Regions from separate parts of the Pantoea anthophila genome, predicted to be linked through region 2. Evidence: predicted binding sites of a transcription regulator. Region 2 holds the regulator's gene; each other region holds the start of a gene.

Region 1 (7,735 bases), 430 kb from region 2:
TCGTATTCAGGGGCCGTGGCGTGAAGTGATACTGTGGGAGGTGCCGCTGCTGGCGCTGATTAGCGAGATTGTGCATCGTCATCGCACACCGCAGGTCACCACTCAGCAGGCGATTGATCACCTGCATCATAAGCTCAGCGACTTTAACGCGCAGGTGGCCGACCTCGACATGTCACGCTTCCGCCTGATGGATTTCGGCACCCGCCGTCGCTATTCACAGGATGTACAGCAGTCGATTGTCGCAACGCTGAAACAGGATTTCCCCTGGCTGATTGGTACCAGTAACTATGACCTGGCGCGCCGCCTGTCACTCACGCCAGTGGGCACCCAGGCGCACGAGTGGTTTCAGGCGTTCCAGCAGATCAGTCCCGTTCTGGCGAACAGCCAGCGGGCAGCACTGCAGGCGTGGCTGGATGAGTATGACGACCAGCTGGGTATTGCGCTGACCGACTGTATCGCCATGGATGCGTTCCTGCGCGACTTTGGCCCGGTGTTCGCCCGCCGTTATCAGGGTCTGCGCCACGATTCCGGCGATCCGGTTGAGTGGGGTGAGAAAGCGCTCGCCCACTATCAGAAGCTGGGTATCGATCCCTTAAGCAAAAATCTGGTCTTTTCTGACAATCTGAATCTCGACAAAGCGCTGGCGCTTTACCGCCATTTTGGTCAGCGAACGAATGTGGTTTTCGGTATCGGCACCCGCCTGACCTGCGATATCCCGGGCGTCACGCCACTGAATATCGTCATTAAACTGGTGCAGTGCAACGGTAAACCGGTGGCAAAACTTTCCGACAGTCCGGGTAAAACGATCTGTCAGGACAAAGCCTTTGTCAGAGCGCTGCGTAAAGCCTTTGACCTGCCGCTGGTGAAAAAAGCGAGTTAAATCCCCGCTTATCGGGGCGTCAATACGCCCCGCCTCTGCTGTAATAAATCTGTTTTCAGCCTGAATTTTGCTTGTTTCCTGAAGACTCGCAAGTAACATAGCAAAACCCCGGATGGGGCAACTTTTTTTACTCACTTCTTCTATATAGAGAGATATTTATGAGCGTAGTGCCTGTAGCGGACGTACTGCACGGTCGCGTCGCGGTTGACAGTGAAGTCACCGTACGTGGTTGGGTGCGTACCCGAAGAGATTCCAAAGCCGGTCTTTCCTTCATCGCCGTGTATGACGGCTCCTGCTTTAATCCCGTTCAGGCTGTCGTCAATAATTCTCTGAATAATTATCAGGATGAAGTGCTGCGTCTGACCACAGGCTGTTCGGTTATCGTCACCGGTAAAGTGGTGGCTTCGCCGGGTCAGGGCCAGGCGTTTGAGATTCAGGCGACCCATCTGGAAGTGGTGGGTTGGGTGGAAGATCCGGACAGCTACCCGATGGCGGCTAAGCGCCACAGCATTGAGTATCTGCGTGAAGTGGCTCACCTGCGTCCGCGCACCAACCTGATTGGCGCGGTTGCCCGCGTCCGCCATACTCTGGCGCAGGCGCTACACCGTTTCTTCCATGAAAATGGCTATTTCTGGGTCTCCACCCCGCTGATCACCGCGTCAGACACCGAAGGCGCAGGCGAGATGTTCCGCGTTTCGACGCTGGATCTGGAAAACCTGCCGCGTGACGATCAGGGCAAAGTCGATTTCGCTGAAGATTTCTTTGGCAAAGAGGCATTCCTGACCGTATCGGGTCAGCTGAACGGTGAAACCTATGCCAGCGCCCTGTCGAAGATTTACACCTTTGGTCCGACCTTCCGCGCCGAAAACTCTAACACCAGCCGTCACCTGGCGGAATTCTGGATGCTGGAGCCGGAAATTGCGTTTGCTTCGCTGGATGATGCCGCAGCACTGGCCGAAGCCATGCTGAAATATGTCTTTAACGCGGTGCTGGAAGAGCGCGCTGACGACATGGCCTTCTTTGCTGAGCGTGTCGATAAAGAGGCTGTTGAGCGCCTGCAGCGTTTCATCACCACCGATTTTGCTCAGGTCGACTACACCGATGCGATTGAAATCCTGAAGAACTGCGGTCAGACCTTCGAGAACCCGGTGTCCTGGGGTATCGACCTCTCCTCTGAACACGAGCGTTATCTGGCAGAGAAACACTTCAAAGCGCCAGTGGTCGTGAAAAACTATCCGAAAGATATTAAGGCGTTCTATATGCGCCTGAACGAGGATGGCAAGACCGTGGCGGCGATGGACGTTCTGGCGCCGGGCATTGGTGAGATCATCGGCGGTTCACAGCGTGAAGAGCGTCTGGATGTGCTGGATGCGCGTCTGGAAGAGATGGGGCTGAATAAAGAGGATTACTGGTGGTATCGTGACCTGCGTCGCTATGGCACCGTTCCGCATTCTGGCTTTGGTCTGGGCTTTGAACGTTTAATCGCCTATGTTACCGGTGTACAAAATGTCAGGGACGTTATCCCCTTCCCACGCACCCCACGTAATGCGAGTTTCTGACATTCGGCATTAAATATAAGAAAATCATATATATAAAGAGGTCGGCACTGCCGGCCTTTTTTTATTTTTGTAAATTTTGAGTTCTCTCACAAAGTTCCGTCTTTTTTACATTTTGTAATACATATTTTCCTTTAGAAACCAGATTACGAGTTTAGTAGCATTTTCGCGCTAGAATTACAGCGGGGGGGATGGAAAGATGCGTGCAGACACAGGAAGACACCAAACTTCGTTGAGGGTTCTGTAAAGATTTCCTTACGGCAGTGGCAGGTGTACAAATAACTCCAATGAGGGTAATGAATAATGATGAAGCGCAATATTCTGGCAGTGGTTATCCCTGCTCTGTTAGCCGCCGGCGCAGCCAATGCTGCCGAAATCTATAACAAAGACGGCAACAAACTGGACCTGTACGGTAAAGTCGATGCACGTCACCAGTTCTCTGACGACGCTGGCAGCGACGGCGATCAGACTTATGTGCGTTTCGGCTTCAAAGGCGAAACTCAGATCAATGACCAGCTGACCGGTTACGGCCAGTGGGAATACAACATTCAGGCGAACAACTCTGAAGGTGATGACGCACGTGATGGCACCAAAACCCGTCTGGGCTTTGCCGGTCTGAAATTCGGTGATGCAGGTTCAATCGACTACGGCCGTAACTATGGTCTGGTTTACGATGCAATCGGCTGGACCGATATGCTGCCAGTATTTGGTGGCGACTGGGGTAATTCAGACAGCTTCATGAACGGTCGCAGCACCGGCCTGCTGACCTACCGCAACACCAACTTCTTCGGTCTGGTTGATGGCTGGGATTTCGCAGTTCAGTATCAGGGCAAAAATGACCGTACCGACATTAGCCGTGCTAACGGTGACGGCTATGCGCTCTCAACTTCATACACCTCACCAATTGGTGTTGGCATCGTTGGTGCTTACAGCAGCAGCGACCGTACTAATTCACAGGCAGCGGGTGTTGCTGTCAATGGTAACGTAGTTGGTCAGGGCAAACGTGCTGAGAACTGGGCAACCGCGCTGAAATATGATGCGAACAACGTTTACCTGGCAGCGATGTACGGTGAAGGCCGTAACGCTACCGCTATTGGCGTCCCTGTAGCTAACACTGACGACTCAGTGGGTGCATTTGCCAATAAGAGCCAGACTATTGAGTTAGTTGCTCAGTACCAGTTCGACTTCGGTCTGCGTCCATCCATCGCATACGTGCAGCAGAAAGGCAAAGATATCGAAGGTATCGGCGATGCTGACCTGTACAAATATTTCGATGTTGGCGCGACTTACTACTTCAACAAAAACATGTCTACCTATGTTGATTACAAAATCAACCAGCTGGATGACAACAACCGCCTGAATCTGAACACAGATGACGTGGTGGGTGTAGGCCTGGTTTACCAGTTCTAATCCTGCTTTAAACATGTTGAAAAACGGGGCCACGGCCCCGTTTTTTTATGGCTGTTAATCACAACCTCTGCGCTGCTTAACCCCTTTCCGCTCTGCGTTAACGTCTTTATCTCCCCGTCGCGCAATCCGCACCGCAAAATAGAGCATTTTGATTCGCAAACGGTTGGCATTTGCTTGGCCGGACGTTAACCTGAGAGCCCTCTTGCAAACGTTCACGCTAATGGACCTGACACATGTTTGAATCGATCTCTGCTGCACCCGCCGATCCTATTCTCGGGCTCGCCGATCTGTTTCGTGCTGATGACCGCCCTGAAAAAATCAATCTGGGTATCGGCGTCTATAAAGACGAAACCGGCAAGACCCCGGTGCTGACCAGTGTTAAAAAGGCTGAGCAGTATCTGCTGGAAAACGAAACCACCAAAAACTATCTCAGCATTGATGGTCTGGCGGATTTCGCGCGCTGCACGCAGGCCCTGCTGTTCGGCAATGACAGCCCACTGATTAGCGCGCGCCGCGCACGTACGGCACAGACGCCAGGTGGCACAGGCGCGCTGCGCATTGCGGCAGATTTTCTGGCCACGCAGACGGCGGTAAAACGGGTCTGGATCAGCAATCCCAGCTGGCCGAATCATAAAAATGTGTTCAATGCTGCCGGTCTTGAGGTGTGTGAATATCACTATTATGACGCGGCAAACCATACACTCGATTTTGAGGGAATGCTGGCGTCGCTGAGTCAGGTTCAGCCTGGCGACGTGGTACTTTTCCACGGCTGCTGCCATAACCCGACCGGTATCGATCCGACAGCGGAGCAGTGGCAGAAGCTGGCAGAGATCTCACAGGCGAATGGCTGGCTGCCGCTGTTCGACTTCGCTTACCAGGGCTTTGCCCGTGGTCTGGACGAAGATGCCGAAGGCCTGCGTATTTTTGCCGCGTCACATCAGGAGCTGATTGTCGCCAGCTCATACTCGAAGAATTTTGGTCTCTACAATGAGCGCGTGGGGGCCATCACGCTGGTAGCGGCCGACGCCGGCGTAGCAGAAACCGCATTCAGTCAGGTGAAATACACCATTCGTGCCAACTACTCCAATCCCCCGGCGCATGGTGCGGCCGTCGTCGCGACGATTCTGAGTAACGACGCGCTGCGGACCATCTGGGAGCAGGAGCTGTCGGACATGCGTCAGCGCATTCAGCGCATGCGTCAGCTGTTTGTTAACACGCTGGCAGAGAAAGGTGCGCAGCGTGACTTCAGCTTTATCATTAAGCAAAACGGCATGTTCTCATTCAGCGGCTTAACCAAAGAGCAGGTTATTCGCCTGCGTGAAGAGTTCGCTGTGTATGCCGTTAACTCTGGCCGCGTGAATGTGGCGGGCATGACGCCGGACAACATGTCGGCGCTGTGCGAAGCGATTGTCGCGGTGCTCTGAGGCAGGCGATAAAACAAGAATGGGCCTGAGGGCCCATTTTTTATGGCAGCAAAAGGACTGTTTTTACTGCAGAAAAGGATTGCTGATGCGCTCCTGCCCCAGTGTGGAGATCGGGCCGTGGCCGGGCAGAAAAGTCACATCATCGCCCAGCGGCAGTAATTTAGTGTGAATCGCCTTAATTAACTGCTGATGATCGCCCTGCGGGAAGTCTGTTCGTCCCACGCCGCCATTAAAAATCACATCACCTGAAATCAGCAGCCTTCCGGGACGGTCAAAAAACACCACATGACCAGGGGAATGGCCCGGGCAGTGCAGGACCTCCAGCGTAGTCAGCCCGACCTGCACACTCTCCCCCTCTTCCAGCCAGCGATCCGGCGTAAAAGGGACGCACTCTTCCAGTCCGAACATCCGGCTCTGCGTGGGCAGCGCCTCCAGCCAGAAAGCATCCCGCTTTTGTGGCCCGACAATAGGGATCTGATAGTAAGCCGCCAGTTCTACCGCGGCTCCAACATGATCGAGATGACCATGGGTCAGCAGAATCTGAGCGGGTTTGAGTCTGAGCTGTTCCAGCGTTTGTTTAATCAGATCGGCATCGCCGCCTGGATCGACCAGAGCCGCTTCACGGGTGGTGTCGCACCAGATAACGGAACAGTTCTGGGCAAAGGCTGTAACAGGAATAATGTGGTAGTTCATAACGCTCCATGACCGGCTCACGCAGCGTCGCCGGTGTCGTTACCAGTGCCTGATCGGACCGGTATCAATATGTACAAAGTTACTGCGGGGATAATATCCTACACCACCCGCATGCAGAGATAACGCCGCTTTGCGTACATTGGCTAATGAAACCCCTTCAATATGGAAATCCATCGCCTGGCCTTTGGTGTGATAGCTATGCTTCGCGACTCCCGGACCGCTCTCACGTAACATATTGTTGGTCGCCAGTGAACGGTAGCCCGAGACCAGCTGGACAGGTTTGCGCGTACCGAGCAGTGCCTGCAGGCGGAAAATCTGATCGAAGAGGTGCGGATCAATGCTTTTCACTTTATTGGCGCGGTAGTCACGGAAAAAGTGATTTAATCGTGTCAACTCATCCTTGTCGTAACTCTTACCATTAAAAAATTCAGTTTTAAGGGTTTCACCGGTGTGAAGATTGTTAAGCATCAATACACGCGGGCGAGACGTTGAAAGCGAGGCCCTTGCAGAAGCGGGCAATAATGCCAGTCCGGCGGCGGCACTACCGCAAAGCAGCAGGTTGCGACGAAAAGAATCAATAGTAGACATGTAGCGGTTTACCTGAGAGTGAAGCCATAGAAATGTGCAAAAAGCGCACAGGCCGAACCATAACTTTCTCTCAGGTAAGCGTCAACCCATCTGGGGCGTGTTTGAGAGGCGATTCCCGAAGGAATCGCTCTCAGAGGATATTTCTTACGGTGCCAGGTGCGCCGCTAACGATTTAAAATCAATCACTAGAGCAGTAACTGTTTCGCCCGGCTCAGTGCCTGACTGCCCGAACGGGCGGTGTCATCATAATTGTAAATATCTGTTCGGAACTGCGGCTTGCCATCATCAGCAACCCAGGCAGTAAGGTAATAGAGATTGACCGGGATGCGATGGCGAATCGGCACATAACGGGTATCCCCCTCTTTCAGGGTGCTGGAAATACGGGAGTCGTTCCAGCCTGCATCCTGCAGTAACAACCCGGCCAGTTCTGATGCCTTATTCACACGCACGCAGCCTGAGCTGAGCGCACGAATATCACGCTGAAACAGGTTATGGTTTGGCGTGTCATGCAGATAGATGGCATCCGAACTAGGCATGTTGAATTTGTATCGGCCCAGCGCATTCGTCTGACCCGGAGCCTGAATCATCCGGTAAGGGAAGGATGCAGCGGAAACCATGCGCCAGTCGATCATGCTGGGATCGATCACTTCAGCGTCAGCACTCCAGCCCGACAGCAGGGTATAACCGTGCTTGTAGAGATAGGTGGGGTCCTGTTTCACTTTAGGGATGATATCTTTGCGCACCAGCGTCGTCGGCACATTCCACGGCGGATTGAGCACCACATTATTGAGCGCGCTGCGCATCAGTGGTGTTTTACGATCGGGACGCCCGACAATGACCCGGGAAGAGAGGATCTTGTTGCCGTTGTTGTAATAGATCAGCGAGTAGTTGGCGATGTTGACCATAATGCCGTTGTGCATATCATCCGGCAGCAGGCGCAGTCGCTGAATATTCAGCGCCAGTAACGAAGCGCGCATCTGGGGTGAGACGTTCAGCCACTGCCGCGTTCTGGCACCGATAGCGCCATCGCCATCCAGTCCCTGCCACTGCTGAAAACGTTTGACCGCCGCCACCAGCGTCTCGTCATAGACATTGGCGGTGTTGCCTTCCAGCGTCTGGCTCTGAACGTTGCCGGGTGACTGCGGCGATGGCGCAGGCAGATCGTTAACCGGCGTAGCGGAAGG
Region 2 (7,735 bases):
CAGAATAACCAGTCAAAGTAACAGCGTAGCCTGGTTGCACAGGAAATGAGCCTCAGCCGGTCACAATAATGTCGCTGTCGCGCGTACGGGTGAACACTCTGTGCCATCGTGTGGGCCGATCGTTGCAACCGACCGACTGGTCTACTACTCTCAATGCCATGAATAAGACGCCACAACGCAACGAAACCCGCGAGCACCTGCTTCAGACAGGTGAGCAACTCTGTCTGCAACGCGGGTTCACCGGAATGGGCTTAAGCGAACTGCTGTCACAGGCGGCCGTACCGAAAGGCTCCTTCTACTATTACTTCCGTTCCAAGGAGGCGTTTGGCGTGGCGTTACTGGAACGCTACTTTGCACGCTTCCTGCAGGATGTGGAATTACAGCTCAGCCGGACGGATGGCACCCCGCGCGAACGCCTGCTCAACCACTTCCGTTTAGCGGTCGATCTGTTCGTTCAGCAGGGCCACATTGTGGGTTGCCTGGGCGTGAAAGTCTCTGCGGAAGTCTGCGATCTCTCTGAGCCGATGCGCGATGCCCTGCAGCAGGGTGCGGCGAAAATCACCGCGCTCTATGCGCGGACGCTGACTGAAGCTGTGCAGCAGGAGTCGCTGAACCTGCCGCAGCCGCCTGCACAGATGGCGGAGTTGCTGTCGCTGCTCTGGCTGGGTGCCAGCCTGCAGAGCAAAATTTCCCGCGAGGCGCAGCCCCTGCGCCTCGCACTGAGTACCATCGAACAGTGGCTAGAACGCCACTGATTTTTAAAAAACGTGTTTGTAGACGACTGGTCTACTAATCAGGAGCTATTATGGCGAGTACCCAGCTGTTTCGTCCGCTGAAAGTTGGCGCAATTACCGTCCCAAACCGCGTCTTTATGGCACCGCTGACCCGTCTGCGCAGCATTGAGCCAGGCGATATTCCGACGCCAATGATGGCGGAATATTACCGTCAGCGCGCCAGCGCCGGTCTGATCATCACCGAAGCCACGCAGGTCTCTTTCCAGGCCAAAGGCTATGCCGGTGCGCCGGGTTTACATACGCAGCCGCAGATTGCGGCGTGGAAACGCATTAACGAAGGCGTACATCAGGCGGGCGGCCACACCGCCGTGCAGCTGTGGCACACCGGTCGTATTTCCCACAACAGCGTTCAGCCGGAAGGTAAAGCCCCGGTCGCCCCGTCGGCGATTGCGGCGGGTACCCGAACCTCACTGCGTGCTGAAGATGGCAGCGTCTACCGCGAAGAGACCTCAGAGCCACGCGAACTGACGATTCCTGAGATCCAGCAGATCGTAGCTGATTTCGGTCAGGCGGCTGCGAATGCGCGTGAAGCGGATTTTGACCTGCTTGAGCTGCACTCGGCACACGGTTACCTGATTCATCAGTTCCTGGCCCCGGATTCCAACCAGCGTACCGACGAATATGGCGGCAGCATCGAAAAACGCGGTCGTTTCGCGCTGGAAGTGGTGGATGCGGTCATTGCAAACTGGTCAGCCGATCGTATCGGTATCCGCGTCTCGCCGATCGGCAGCTTCCAGAATCTGGATAACGGCCCGGATGAAGAAGAAGCGGCGCTGTGGTACATCGGCGAGCTGGCGAAACGCAACATCGCCTACCTGCACCTTTCAGAACCAGACTGGGCCGGCGGCAAGCCTTACACGGATGCCTTCCGTCAGAAAGTACGTGACCTGTTCCCGGGTGCCATTATCGGTGCCGGTGCCTACACGGTCGAGAAAGCGGACGATTTGATTAGTCGCGGTCTGATCGATGCCGTCGCGTTTGGTCGCGACTACATCGCGAACCCGGATCTGGTTGAGCGTCTGCAGCAGGATGCCCCTCTGAATCCTCAGCGTCCGGAAAGCTTCTATGGCGGCGGCGCGGAAGGCTACATCGACTACCCGACACTGTAAACCTGTCTGGCTGCCGTCCGGGACGATGACGGCGGCCATTATTCAATGGCGATTTTCATCGCTATACTTAGCGCCTGGGTCATCCGGCGATGGCGTTTTACTTCAAAGAGGATGTTATGCGTTTACTACATACCATGCTGCGCGTTGGCGATCTGCAACGTTCAATTGATTTCTACACCCGTGTGCTGGGCATGCGCGTGCTGCGTCAGAGCGAAAACACCGAATATAAATATACCCTGGCTTTTGTGGGCTACACCGACGAAAGCGAAGGGGCGGTTATCGAACTGACCTATAACTGGGGCGTGGACAAGTATGATCTCGGCAACGCCTATGGTCATATCGCGCTGGGCGTGGATGACGCGGCTGCCGCCTGCGAACGTATCCGTCAGAATGGCGGTAACGTGACGCGTGAAGCGGGCCCGGTGAAGGGTGGCTCCACCATTATCGCTTTTGTTGAAGATCCGGACGGCTACAAAATCGAGCTGATCGAAAACAAAGATGCCGGTAAAGGCCTCGGCAACTGATCCTGCCGCCAGCCTGCCCTCCCGGGCGGGCTGAATCCCCTTCTCTGCGCTTCATCTGCTGCACCCGGCCCCGTTTTTTGCCATAATGCGCGCTGCCCTTTTCCTGCAACGAGATCCTGATGTCTGAATCGAATTCCCCTAATGCACTCAATCAACGTTTCCGTGGCTTCTATCCGGTGGTCATCGACGTGGAAACCGCCGGTTTCAACGCACAAACCGATGCGTTACTGGAAATTGCCGCTATCACGCTGAAAATGGATGAAGAGGGATGGATTCAGACAGACCAGACGCTGCATTTTAACGTCGAACCTTTTGTCGGATCGCTGCTGCACCCTGAAGCGCTGGCCTTTACCGGTATCGATCCCGCTAATCCGCTGCGCGGTGCCGTCAGTGAATATGAAGCGCTGCACGCCATTTTTAAAATGGTGCGCAAGGGGATCAAGGACAGCGGCTGCAATCGCGCCATCATGGTGGCGCACAACGCCACGTTTGACCTGAACTTTATGTCTGCGGCGGCTGAGCGTGCCAGCCTGAAACGTAATCCGTTTCACCCCTTTGCGACCTTTGACACGGCAGCCCTGAGCGGGCTGGTGCTGGGTCAGACCGTGCTGGCGAAGGCGTGTATCGCTGCGGGAATGGAGTTTGACAGCAGTCAGGCACACTCGGCGCTATATGATACGCAGCAGACCGCAACGCTGTTCTGTGAGCTGGTGAACCGCTGGAAGCGGCTAGGTGGCTGGCCCCTGCCCTTTGCCGAAGGCGATGCAGACGCCAGCGCCTCCGTCTGAGGAATGCCACAACGAAAAAGGCCGACATTGCGTCGGCCTTTTTTTATTCTGCTTCTTTAAATTTTTCTGCGGTCTCTTTAATCAGCGACTGCAGTTCACCACGCTGTAACATCTCAACGATGATGTCGCATCCACCGACCAGTTCACCGTCTACCCACAGCTGCGGGAAGGTTGGCCAGTTGGCGTACTTTGGCAGCTCTGCACGAATGTCCGGGTTCTGCAGAATATCCACGTAAGCAAAACGCTCACCGCAGGCTGACAGTGCCTGCACCGCCTGTGCAGAGAAGCCGCAGCTTGGCAGCTTCGGAGAACCTTTCATGTACAGCAGGATCGGGTTTTCTGCGATCTGGCGCTGAATTTTTTCTACAGTACTCATAATTGCCTTCCTTAATTCGTCACTTCGTGTTTGTTTATTGTAGCGACTTCGCAGCGTGACTGAAAACGAGATTTTGATCGCTGCCTGCTGAAATCGCCATCCTGGTTAAGTCATGACAGGCACAGCGTGAATTTCTGATTATTAACAGCCGGTAACAGATTAATAATTCGTAATAATTTCGTTGATATAAGACGCTGAAAATGTTCATTTTCAGCACAATCGCGTGGGTTGCAAAGATTAACAATAAAAGGCATTACAGTTTTTAAAAGAACTGGACTAGAATGGCTTCGGCGCTGATCCTGGATCAGATTAATCTCAACTTTGTCGCGGTGCGTAGTGGCCCTGACAACTTAACTACTTAATGGACTATGCGTTTAATCATTACGCTTTTTATGCTGGCCTTTGCGCAACTGTTCTTCAACATCGCCGCCGCGTCTCCGCACGCTCCGGTGAACGTCAGTACGCATAAAGCAGAGAAAAAGAGTGCGCGCGAGGATGAGCGCCGCAAACGTCGCGTGGTGAAAACCACGACAAAAAAAACCCGTCTCAGCCCGGTTCAGAAACTCAAAACGAAAAAACAGAAAAAAGTTGAACTGACCGCTAAACAGACACCTGCCAAAAAAACCTCGCTTAAGACCGCCCGACTCAGCACCAAAGAGAAAAAACGCTACGGCCACCAGCGCCTGCTGAAAAACGCCGATGCCAGCGAGACCGGCACCATTAAAATGAGCAAATCTCACCGTCAGCGCTACCAGAAAGCGCGTGAAACGGCGATGACCAAGCTCATGGGCCAGCTGGGCAAACCTTATCAGTGGGGCGGCACCTCCCCCCACACCGGCTTCGACTGCAGCGGTCTGGTCTGGTACGCCTATAAAGATCTGGTGAAGTTTAAAATTCCGCGCACCGCTAACGAGATGTATCACCTGCGTGACGCTGCCCCTATCAAACGTGAGTCACTGGAAAAAGGCGATCTGGTCTTCTTCCGCATTAATGGCCGCGGAACCGCGGATCACGTCGGGGTTTACCTGGGTGACGGCAAGTTTATTCAGTCACCGCGTACCGGCAAAGATATTCAGATCAGTGCGTTAGGGGAAGATTACTGGCAGCGTCACTACATAGGTGCGCGTCGTGTAATGACGCCGAAAACCATTCGCTGAGCTGATGCAGCGTCAGAAAAAAGCCGGGAGAAGTCCCGGCTTTTTTATCAGTGCAGTACAGCGGTAAAACTAAAGGCCACAATCATCAGCAGGCAGCCGACAGTGGTCATTAACGCCAGTTTAAGATCGGTACTCATGGGTTGCTCCTTAACCACATAATCATTGTGGTTATTCTATTTTCCCACAGCTGTGGGTAAAAATCTCGTTTTATCCGTTCAGCCTTGTTAGAATCCCGCCCTTGTTGCGCAACGCGCGCAGCCCTGATTCCGTTTGCGCACTTTTTCAGGCATTTATTCTCCGTCGGCCGCCGGTTTAATGCGCCATAACACGGCATTTTTGCGGAAAATACCCTGAGCAGACGCAAACGTTTAACACTACGCTTATCATACAGTTAGATAAGTCCTGGAGTCCGATTTTCATGGCAACAATTAAAGATGTGGCAAAACGCGCTGGCGTCTCCACGACCACGGTTTCGCACGTCATCAATAAAACCCGCTTCGTGGCTGAAGAGACGCGCGATGCGGTCTGGCAGGCGATCAAGGAACTGCACTACTCGCCGAGCGCCGTGGCGCGCAGCCTGAAGGTGAATCACACCCGGACGCTGGGGCTGCTGGCCACCTCCAGCGAAGCGCCCTATTTCGCTGAGATTATCGAAGCGGTCGAGAATCACTGTTTTGACAAAGGCTATACGCTGATTCTGGGGAATGCGCATAACGATCTGCAAAAACAGCGCGCCTACCTCAGCATGATGGCGCAGAAGCGCGTCGATGGTCTGCTGGTCATGTGCTCTGAATACCCGGACGACCTGCTGCAGATGCTGGAAGAGAACCGCAATATCCCGATGGTGGTGATGGACTGGGGCGAGTCGCGCGCCGACTTCACCGATACGGTGCTGGATAACGCCTTCCAGGGTGGCTATCTGGCGGGACGCTATCTGATTGAGCGCGGCCACCGCGACATCGGCGCCATCCCCGGTCAGATGGAGCGCAACACCGGGGGCGGACGTCATGCCGGTTTCCTTAAGGCGCTGGAAGAGGCGGGCATTCAGCCGCGCGCCGAGTGGATCGTGCAGGGTGACTTTGAGCCGGAGTCGGGCTATCAGGCGATGCAGCAGATCCTGTCGCAGAAGCAGCGCCCGACGGCGGTGTTCTGCGGTGGCGACATCATGGCGATGGGGGCGATTTGCGCCGCTGACGAGATGGGTCTGCGGGTTCCACAGGACATTTCGGTGATCGGTTATGACAATGTGCGCAACGCGCGCTATTTTGCGCCCGCACTGACCACCGTCCATCAGCCCAAGGCTCAGCTGGGTGAGAAGGCGCTGGATATGCTGCTTGATCGCATTACCAGCAAGCGCGAAGTGTCGCAAACGATTGAAGTCCATCCCACGCTGATTGAACGCCGTTCAGTTGCGGATGGTCCGTTCCGCGACTATCGCCGTTAATCCTCGCTTAACCACTCCTGATTAAGCGTTTGCGCATCACCCAGATAGCTGAGTAACCAGCCTGTTGCCGGTGATGCGCGATCCTCTGCCCAGCTGACACAGCAGGGGCTGTCCGGAAACGCCTGCGGCAGCGTGAGCTCCACCAGCGCGCCGCTGTCGAGCAGTGGCCGGGCCAGATGGCCTGGCACCATCGCCACGCACAATCCCGCCTGCACACACTCCAGCCCGGTTTGCCATTCCGGCACCACCAGCCTGCGCTGATTGTCCAGCGTCCACGTCATGCGCCGCGGCAGCGCCCGTGACGTATCCTCCAGCACCAGCGACGGCCAGTGACGCAGCGTGTCATCATCAATCCGGGTTGCCTGCGTCAGAGGATGATCGGGTGCAACCACGCAGCGCCAGTTGAGCTTCCCCATATCCCGAAACGCAAACCGTCCGCCAACCGGTATCGCCTGGGTCGCACCAATCGCGACATCGACCCGGCCATCGGCCAGGGCATCCCAGACCCCGTTGAAGACCTCATAGCTGATGTGCAGCTCCATGTCCGGGAAGTGGCGATAAAAATCTTTAACCAGCTGCCGGGTACGCTGCGGTTTGGCGATGCGGTCAACGGCAATGCTTAGCTGTCCGCGCCAGCCGTTAGCCAGCTGCTGACACTGCTGCCGGGTTGCGAGCATTTTTTTGATGACGCTGCGCCCTTCCCTGACAAAATGCTCTCCCGCCGGGGTCAGTACCACTTCACGGTGCTGACGCTCAAACAGCGGCACCGCCAGCCAGGTTTCCAGCTGGCGAACCGTATAGCTGATGGCAGACGGCACCCGATGTAACTCCTGCGCGGCGGCGCTGAAACTGCCCCCGCGTGCAACCGCGTCAACCACTTCCAGTGCATACTCTGACCACATAATCTGCCTTCAAAAATTTTAACAGCAACCGGCAAATATTACCGTTTCACAGCCGCAAACGCACCTTTTACACTCTGCCGCGTTTACCCTGCAAAATGAGAATCTGATGTTGTCGAATATAGGATTTATGCCCTACCTCGCTCTGCTCAGCATGCTGGGCTTTTTAGCCACCGATATGTACCTGCCCGCCTTTGGCGCGATGCAGGAGACGTTCCGCACCTCGCCCGGCCTGATCAGCGCCAGCATGAGTCTGTTTCTGGCCGGCTTCGCCTGTGGTCAGCTCTTCTGGGGCCCGCTCTCCGATCGCATCGGCCGTAAACCCGTGCTGCTGGCCGGGCTGGCACTGTTCGCCGCTGGCTGTGCGGGTATGCTGTGGGTGAATGATATCTTTCTGATGCTGGCGCTGCGCTTCATTCAGGCGATTGGTGTCTGTGCTGCCGCCGTAAGCTGGCAGGCGCTGGTCATCGACCGCTATCCGGCGGCGCGCGCCAGCAAAGTGTTCGCCACGATCATGCCGCTGGTGGCCCTCTCACCGGCGCTGGCACCGCTGCTCGGGGCATGGCTGATCGGCCATTTCCACTGGCGTTCGATTTTCCTGGTGCTGACCCTGATTGCGGTGGCGCTGATTCTGGTCACGCTGC
Region 3 (7,735 bases), 960 kb from region 2:
GCGATTAAACCGCTGCTCGATGCGGCCGGACTGAGCCGCCTGCAGGTGACCAATCTGATCTCGGTCTCCAGCTACGGCAAAGTAGCGGTCGATGCGCTGGCCGGTGAAAGTGCCCGCCTGCTGAATGGCATCCCGGCCGACGATCACCATTTTGGTCGTCAGCTGGCGTTTAACCTGATGCCGCAACAGGCGGATGCGGAAGGCAGCGTTGAGAGTGAGCGCCGGGTGGTTGAGCAGGTGCGTAAAGTGCTGCAGGACGAAGGCCTGCCGATTGCGGTCAGCAGCGTTCAGACGCCGGTCTTCTACGGAAATGCGCAGATCGTGCACATTGAAAACCTGCGTCCGCTCTCGGCTGAGGAAGCGCGTGCCGAACTGGCGCTGGCGTCTGACATTCGTCTCAGTGAAGAAGATGAGGTGCCGACGCCGGTTACGGATGCATCAGGCAACGGCGAGCTCAGCATCGGCGCTGTGCGCAACGACTACGGCATCCCGGAGCTGCTGCAGTTCTGGTCCGTGGCGGATAACATCCGTTTCGGCGGCGCGCTGATGGCGGTGAAAACCGCAGAGAAACTGGTTCAGGAGTACCTGTAACCATGTCCGAAGGTCAGACGCAAAAACTGGCGCTCGGCATTGAGTATGACGGCAGCCGTTACTACGGCTGGCAGCGCCAGAATGAAGTCCGCAGCGTGCAGGAGAAGGTTGAGCGTGCGCTGTCGAAAGTCGCCGATCATCCGGTCAGCATCTTTTGTGCCGGCCGGACAGATGCCGGCGTGCACGGCACCGGGCAGGTGGTCCATTTCGACACCACGGCGCAGCGGCCTGACGGCGCCTGGACGCTGGGCGTCAACGCCAATCTGCCGCCGGACATAGCCGTTCGCTGGGTGAAAGCGGTGCCGGAAGATTTCCATGCCCGCTTCAGCGCCACCGCCCGCCGCTATCGCTACCTGATCTACAATCAGCGTCTGCGTCCGGCGGTGCTGGCGCAGGGCGTGACGCACTTTTACCATCCTCTGGATGCGGAAAAGATGCAGCGCGCCGGGCAATGCCTGCTGGGCGAGAATGATTTCACCTCATTCCGCGCGGTGCAATGCCAGTCGCGTACGCCGTGGCGCAACGTGATTCACCTCAACGTGACGCGTCAGGGCCCTTACGTGATTGTGGATATCAAAGCCAACGCCTTTGTGCATCACATGGTGCGCAATATCGTGGGCAGCCTGATGGAGATAGGCTGCGGCAACAAGCCGGAGTCATGGATGGCAACGCTGCTGGCGGCGAAAGATCGGACGTTAGCGGCCGCTACAGCCCGGGCAGAAGGGTTGTATCTGGTGGCGGTGGATTATCCATCCCACTTTGCGTTACCACAGCCGCCGATGGGACCCCTGTTCCTCGCGGATTAATTCATTTTCAGGACATTAAAGGGCACGCTATGGAGTTCCTCCATTTTCTGGTTGATTTTGTTCTGCACATTGATGTGCACCTTGCCGAGCTGGTTGCTCAGTACGGCGTCTGGATTTACGCGATTTTGTTCCTGATTTTGTTCTGCGAAACCGGACTGGTGGTGACGCCCTTCCTGCCGGGCGACTCCCTGCTGTTTGTCGCAGGCGCGCTGGCAGCCCTGCCGGGGAACGATCTGAATGTGCATCTGATGGTGGCGCTGTTAGTGACCGCCGCGATTCTGGGCGATGCGGTGAACTACACCATTGGCCGGCTGTTTGGCGAACGGTTGTTCAGTAACCCGGACTCGAAGATTTTCCGCCGCAGCTATCTGGATAAAACCCATGCGTTTTATGCCCGTCACGGCGGAAAAACCATCATCCTGGCGCGCTTTGTGCCAATCGTCCGCACGTTTGCGCCGTTTGTCGCCGGTATGGGCCATATGTCCTATCGCCACTTCGCGCTGTTCAACGTCACCGGTGCGCTGTTATGGGTCCTGCTCTTCTCCTATGCGGGCTACCTGTTTGGCGATCTGCCGGTGGTGCAGGAAAACCTGAAGCTGTTGATTGTGGGCATTATCCTGGTCTCCGTCCTGCCGGGCGTCATCGAAGTCTGGCGTCATCGCCGTCAGGCTAAACAGCAGAAGCTGCCCTGAGACTTTGCTCAGGGGTAAGACCAGATTTTTATCCACAGTCTGAACAGGTTGTGGTTTAATGAGCGACATTTACCGTCTGCTGAAGCGGTTTTCAGCAGTATCAAGACGACTGGACCAGGTCAGTTTTAAACAGAAAGGTCATCAATGAGCTGGATTGAACGAATTCTTAATAAAAGCACCACGACGCCTGCGCGCAAAGCCAGTATCCCGGAAGGGGTCTGGACCAAGTGTGACAGCTGTGGCCAGGTTCTCTACCGCGCCGAGCTGGAGCGTAATCTCGAGGTCTGCCCGAAGTGTGACCATCACATGCGTATGCACGCCCGTGAGCGTCTCGGTAGTTTCCTCGACCAGGGCACCCTGGTTGAGCTTGGCAGTGAACTCGAGCCGAAAGATCTGCTCAAGTTCCGCGACTCCAAGAAGTATAAAGATCGTCTGGTCGCCGCCCAGAAAGACACCGGCGAAAAAGATGCATTGATTGTGATGAAAGGTCAGCTGCACGGCATGCCGGTTGTTACGGCCGCCTTTGAATTTGCCTTTATGGGCGGTTCAATGGGCTCTGTGGTCGGCGCGCGTTTTGTCCGTGCGGTTGAGCAGGCGTTAGAAGATAACTGTCCGCTGATCTGCTTCTCCGCCAGTGGCGGCGCGCGTATGCAGGAAGCGCTGATGTCGCTGATGCAGATGGCGAAGACCAGTGCGGCGCTGGCGAAAATGCAGGAGCGCGGTCTGCCTTACATTTCCGTGCTGACTGACCCGACCATGGGCGGTGTTTCCGCCAGTTTTGCCATGCTGGGTGACCTCAACGTGGCGGAACCGAAAGCGCTGATCGGCTTTGCCGGCCCACGCGTTATCGAACAGACCGTGCGTGAAAAACTGCCGCCAGGCTTCCAGCGCAGTGAGTTTCTGATTGAAAAGGGCGCGATCGACATGATCATCCGCCGTCCGGAAATGCGCTACAAACTGGCAAGCCTGCTGGCAAAAATGATGAACCTGCCGGCACCGCTGCATGACGGTGAACAGTCCGCCCCTGCGCCGACTGAATCGGAAAGCAACGAGGCCTGACAGGAGATAGAGAGGCGCGTCCACCGCGCCTCTTACCAATGCACCGTATACCGCAGCAGCAGTCTGCCGGGTATCAATAAGCAAAACGGGACATATGGACAATCTTCACCTTCCTCAAGCCACGTCGCCTTTGGCCACGTGGCTTTATTATCTTGAGCACCTGCATACCCAGGCGATCGAACTGGGTCTGGATCGCATTCGCCAGGTGGCACAACGTCTCGACCTGCTGAAACCCGCCCCCTTTGTTTTTACCGTCGCCGGTACCAACGGCAAAGGCACCACCTGCCGCACGCTGGAAACCCTGCTGATGGCCGCAGGCTATCGGGTTGGCGTCTACAGCTCACCCCATCTGGTGCGCTACACCGAGCGCGTCCGGGTTCAGGGAGAGGAGCTGAGCGAAGCGCAGCACTGCGCCAGCTTTGCGGAGATTGAAGCGGGACGGGCAGACATTTCACTGACCTATTTTGAATTTGGCACGCTCTCCGCGCTCAATCTGTTTCGCCAGGCGAAGCTGGATGTGGTGATCCTCGAGGTGGGCCTCGGCGGACGACTGGATGCCACCAATATCGTTGATGCTGATGTCGCCGTCGTCACCAGCATTGCTCTGGATCATACCGACTGGCTTGGCCCGGATCGCGAAAGCATCGGCCGGGAAAAAGCGGGTGTGTTCCGGGCAGGCAAACCGGCGGTGGTCGGTGAGCCGGAAATGCCGCAGAGTATCGCCATGGTGGCGCAGGAAAAGGGCGCTAAGCTGATGCAGCGCGACCGTGAATGGTCCTTTCATGCGCAGGCGGAAAGCTGGTCGCTGCGGGATGCGGCCGGTGAACTGAACGATTTGCCCCTGCCGCAGGTGCCGATGCCCAACGCGGCGACGGCACTGGTGGCCCTGCGCATGTCCGGGCTGGCGGTCAGCGAGGCGCAGATTCGCGCCAGCCTGCCGCTGGCGATGCTGCCAGGACGTTTTCAGACCATCAGTGAATCCCCCCGTGTGATTCTGGACGTGGCGCACAACCCGCATGCGGCGGGCTATCTGGCTTCTCGACTGGCCGCCCTGCCGGCACGCGGCAAAGTGCACGCGGTTGTGGGTATGCTGCATGATAAAGATATCGCCGGAACGCTGGCGGCGCTGGCTCCGGTGGTGGATGCCTGGTACTGCGCGCCACTTGATGGCCCGCGCGGTGCCACGGCGGAGCAGCTGCTGAGCAGCCTGCCGCAGGGCGAGGCGTTCAGCTCGGTTGAACTCGCCTGGCAGCAGGCGCGTCAGCAGGCCGCGCCGCAGGACGTTGTGCTGGTTTGTGGGTCATTCCACACCGTGGCGCAGGTCATGGAATCGATTGAAACGGAGAAAGGACGTGGCAAGTAAGTTTCAGAACCGTTTAGTCGGCACGATTATTCTGGTCGCCGTTGGCGTGATTGTCCTGCCAGGGCTGCTGGATGGTCAGAAAAAGCATTATAAAGAGGAGTTCGCCGCGATTCCGCTGGTGCCAAAACCGGACGACCAGCAGGACAGCGAAATGGTGCCGCCGGTCACGCAGTCGCTGCCGTCGCAGCCGCCGGAAGGGGCGGGCAATGCGGTGAGCAGCAGTAACGGCAGCGGTAAAACCAACGTGACGGCGGAACAGGGCCGCACCCAGCCGGAAGAGGAGAGCGATCCGGCTGTGGTCTCGCCGCCGCCGGTTCATCAGTCTGCGCCTGCGCAGACGGTCACGAAGCCGAAGGTCACCGAGCAGCAGAAAGCCAGAGTAACCGAGCAGCCTAAGCCGAAGCCCGTGGAACAGCCGAAGCCGAAAGTGGCAGAGCAGCCGAAGCCGAAGCCGGCTGAACAGCCTAAAGCGGTTGAGCAGCCGAAGGAAGAGACAGCGCCGAAAGCGGCAGAGACTACCGCGCCGGCAGGACAGGCGTATGTGGTGCAGCTTGGGGCGCTGAAAAATGCCAGCAAAGTGAACGAGATCGTGGCACAGCTTCGGCTCTCGGGCTATCGCGCCTTTACCGTGCCGTCAACGCCGGTGCAGGGGCAGATTACCCGTATTTATGTCGGGCCGGACGCCTCTAAAGCCAAAATGCAGAGCGCAGTGGGCGAGCTGAAAAACATCTCCGGACTGGGCGGTGTGGTGAAACCCTACAGTGCCCGTTAATCAGACGATTGGCGCTGCCGATAGCAGTAACAGGCAGCGTCTTTTACCGGCTGACGCGTTCATTTATAGCGCAGCGTGACGGAAAAAGTGACGATTTTCAACGGCATGAACGACTGAGAATCACCCGGGCGATAGCGAATTTTTTTATCGCCTTTTTTATGGATGCAGAAAAGGAAAACCGCTACGCAAACGTTTTCTTTTTCTGTTAGAATGCGCCCCGAACTGGATGCAGGGGTGCAATTGCACTGGCGCTGGAAGAGTTCATGATCTGGATTGATTACGTCATTATTGCGGTAGTTGGTTTTTCGGCTCTGGTCAGCCTGATTCGTGGGTTTGTCCGGGAAGCCTTATCTCTTGTTACCTGGGGATGCGCGTTTTTTGTCGCCAGTCATTACTACGCCTACCTTGCAGTCTGGTTTACAGGTTTTGACGACGAACTGGTTCGTAACGGTATCGCCATCGGTGTGCTGTTTGTGGCAACCCTGATAGTCGGGGCCATAGTGAACTACGTTATCGGCACGCTGGTGGAAAAAACCGGCCTGTCGGGAACCGACCGGGTGTTGGGAGTCTGTTTCGGGGCGTTGCGTGGTGTGCTGATTGTGGCCGCTTTGCTGTTCTTCCTTGATACATTCACTGGCTTTTCCAAAAGTCCGGACTGGCAACAGTCTCAACTCATTCCCGAGTTCAGTTATATCATCAGGTGGTTTTTTGATTACCTGAAAAGCACGTCGAGTTTTTTACCCCGGTGATGTGACCGGGAGTGCGGCTTAATGAGGAAATGACAACATGTGCGGTATTGTCGGTATCACCGGTTTCATGCCGGTCAACCAGTCGATCTATGACGCGTTAACGGTGCTCCAGCACCGCGGGCAGGATGCCGCAGGCATTTGTACTATCGATGCGCTGAAATGTTTTCGCCTGCGAAAGGCAAACGGCCTGGTCAGCGACGTTTTCGAAGCACGTCACATGCAGCGTCTGCAGGGCAACATGGGCATTGGTCACGCGCGTTATCCTACGGCGGGAAGCTCCAGTGCCTCTGAAGCGCAGCCTTTCTACGTCAACTCGCCCTATGGCATCACTCTGGCGCACAACGGTAATCTGACTAACGCCCATGAACTGCGTAAGCACCTGTTCGAAAAGGGTCGCCGTCACGTTAACACCACGTCAGATTCTGAAATCCTGCTGAACATCTTTGCGCAGGAACTGGATCGCTTCCAGAACGATCCGCTGGAAGCTGACAACATTTTTTCTGCGGTTGCAGCCCTGCATCAGCAGGTGCGCGGCGCTTACGCCGTCGTGGCGATGATTATCGGACACGGCATGGTCGCCTTCCGCGATCCTAACGGCATTCGTCCGCTGGTCCTCGGCAAGCGCGTCATCGCTGACGGCCGTACCGAATATATGGTTGCCTCAGAGAGCGTGGCGCTTGATACGCTGGGCTTTGAGTTCATCCGTGACGTGGCGCCGGGTGAAGCGGTTTATGTTACTGAAGAGGGCCAGCTGTCGACCCGTCAGTGTGCTGAAAACCCGAAAAGCAATCCGTGCCTGTTCGAGTATGTCTATTTTGCACGTCCCGACTCGTTCCTCGACAAGATTTCGGTCTACAGCGCCCGTGTCCGTATGGGCACCAAGCTGGGCGAAAAAATTGCCCGCGAGTGGGAAGATCTCGATATCGACGTGGTGATTCCAATCCCGGAAACCTCAACCGATATCGCGCTGGAGATTGCGCGTATTCTCGATAAACCCTATCGCCAGGGCTTCGTGAAGAACCGCTACGTCGGCCGCACCTTTATCATGCCGGGCCAGCAGTTACGTCGCAGCGCAGTGCGTCGTAAGCTCAACGCGAACCGCGCGGAATTCCGTGATAAAAACGTGCTGCTGGTGGATGACTCCATCGTGCGTGGCACCACTTCCGAGCAGATCATTGAGATGGCGCGTGAAGCGGGCGCAAAACGGGTTTACCTGGCGTCAGCGGCCCCGGAAATACGCTTCCCGAACGTCTACGGCATCGATATGCCGAGCGCCACGGAGTTGATTGCCCATGGCCGCGAAGTGGAAGAGATCCGCCAGCTTATCAAAGCGGATGCGCTGATTTTCCAGGATCTCAACGATCTGATCGAAGCGGTGCGTGAAGAGAATCCGGATATTACCCAGTTTGAATGTTCGGTTTTCAACGGCGTCTACGTGACCAAAGATGTCGATCAGCAGTATCTGGAGTATCTTGAGTCGCTGCGTAATGATGACGCGAAAGCGCTTCAGCGCCAGAACGAAGTCGAGAACCTCGAGCTGCACAACGAAGGCTGATATCCCCTGAAGGCGGACAGCACAGAACAGGGCGGGAGCAATCCCGCCCTGTTTGTTTTCAGAAATCGTCCGGCCGCGTTATGATGGTGCATTAGCGGAGACAAGGTTGGACTATGAAACGACTCATCATTGGCATCTCTGGCGCAAG

Evidence for each region. Region 2 encodes PurR, which represses purine synthesis genes. Its sites were predicted from a motif close to CANGCAAACGTTTGCNTG; they were not measured.
Region 1: a site for PurR is predicted at 3,999-4,016, ahead of OJ965_RS14600 (amino acid aminotransferase). Genes of this name have one in related genera too.
Region 3: a site for PurR is predicted at 5,466-5,483, ahead of cvpA (colicin V production protein). Genes of this name have one in related genera too.

The regions. Positions count from the first base shown of each region.
Region 1 covers NZ_CP110473.1:2,586,602-2,594,336, forward strand. Annotated here, with positions in the region: gene pncB (nicotinate phosphoribosyltransferase) at 1-880, shown strand, start outside; gene asnS (asparagine--tRNA ligase) at 1,039-2,439, shown strand; gene ompF (porin OmpF) at 2,740-3,846, shown strand; gene OJ965_RS14600 (amino acid aminotransferase) at 4,080-5,270, shown strand; gene OJ965_RS14605 (MBL fold metallo-hydrolase) at 5,334-5,963, opposite strand; gene mepK (peptidoglycan L,D-endopeptidase MepK) at 6,003-6,551, opposite strand; gene ldtD (L,D-transpeptidase) at 6,737-7,735, opposite strand, start outside.
Region 2 covers NZ_CP110473.1:2,158,042-2,165,776, forward strand. Annotated here, with positions in the region: gene OJ965_RS12575 (TetR/AcrR family transcriptional regulator) at 159-755, shown strand; gene nemA (alkene reductase) at 806-1,903, shown strand; gene gloA (lactoylglutathione lyase) at 2,020-2,427, shown strand; gene rnt (ribonuclease T) at 2,547-3,215, shown strand; gene OJ965_RS12595 (Grx4 family monothiol glutaredoxin) at 3,259-3,594, opposite strand; gene OJ965_RS12600 (C40 family peptidase) at 3,960-4,748, shown strand; gene cydH (cytochrome bd-I oxidase subunit CydH) at 4,796-4,885, opposite strand; gene purR (HTH-type transcriptional repressor PurR) at 5,167-6,192, shown strand; gene punR (DNA-binding transcriptional activator PunR) at 6,189-7,094, opposite strand; gene punC (purine nucleoside transporter PunC) at 7,201-7,735, shown strand, end outside.
Region 3 covers NZ_CP110473.1:1,201,319-1,209,053, forward strand. Annotated here, with positions in the region: gene OJ965_RS08265 (aspartate-semialdehyde dehydrogenase) at 1-591, shown strand, start outside; gene truA (tRNA pseudouridine(38-40) synthase TruA) at 594-1,397, shown strand; gene OJ965_RS08275 (DedA family protein) at 1,427-2,089, shown strand; gene accD (acetyl-CoA carboxylase, carboxyltransferase subunit beta) at 2,234-3,148, shown strand; gene folC (bifunctional tetrahydrofolate synthase/dihydrofolate synthase) at 3,243-4,511, shown strand; gene dedD (cell division protein DedD) at 4,501-5,283, shown strand; gene cvpA (colicin V production protein) at 5,547-6,032, shown strand; gene purF (amidophosphoribosyltransferase) at 6,070-7,587, shown strand; gene OJ965_RS08305 (UbiX family flavin prenyltransferase) at 7,701-7,735, shown strand, end outside.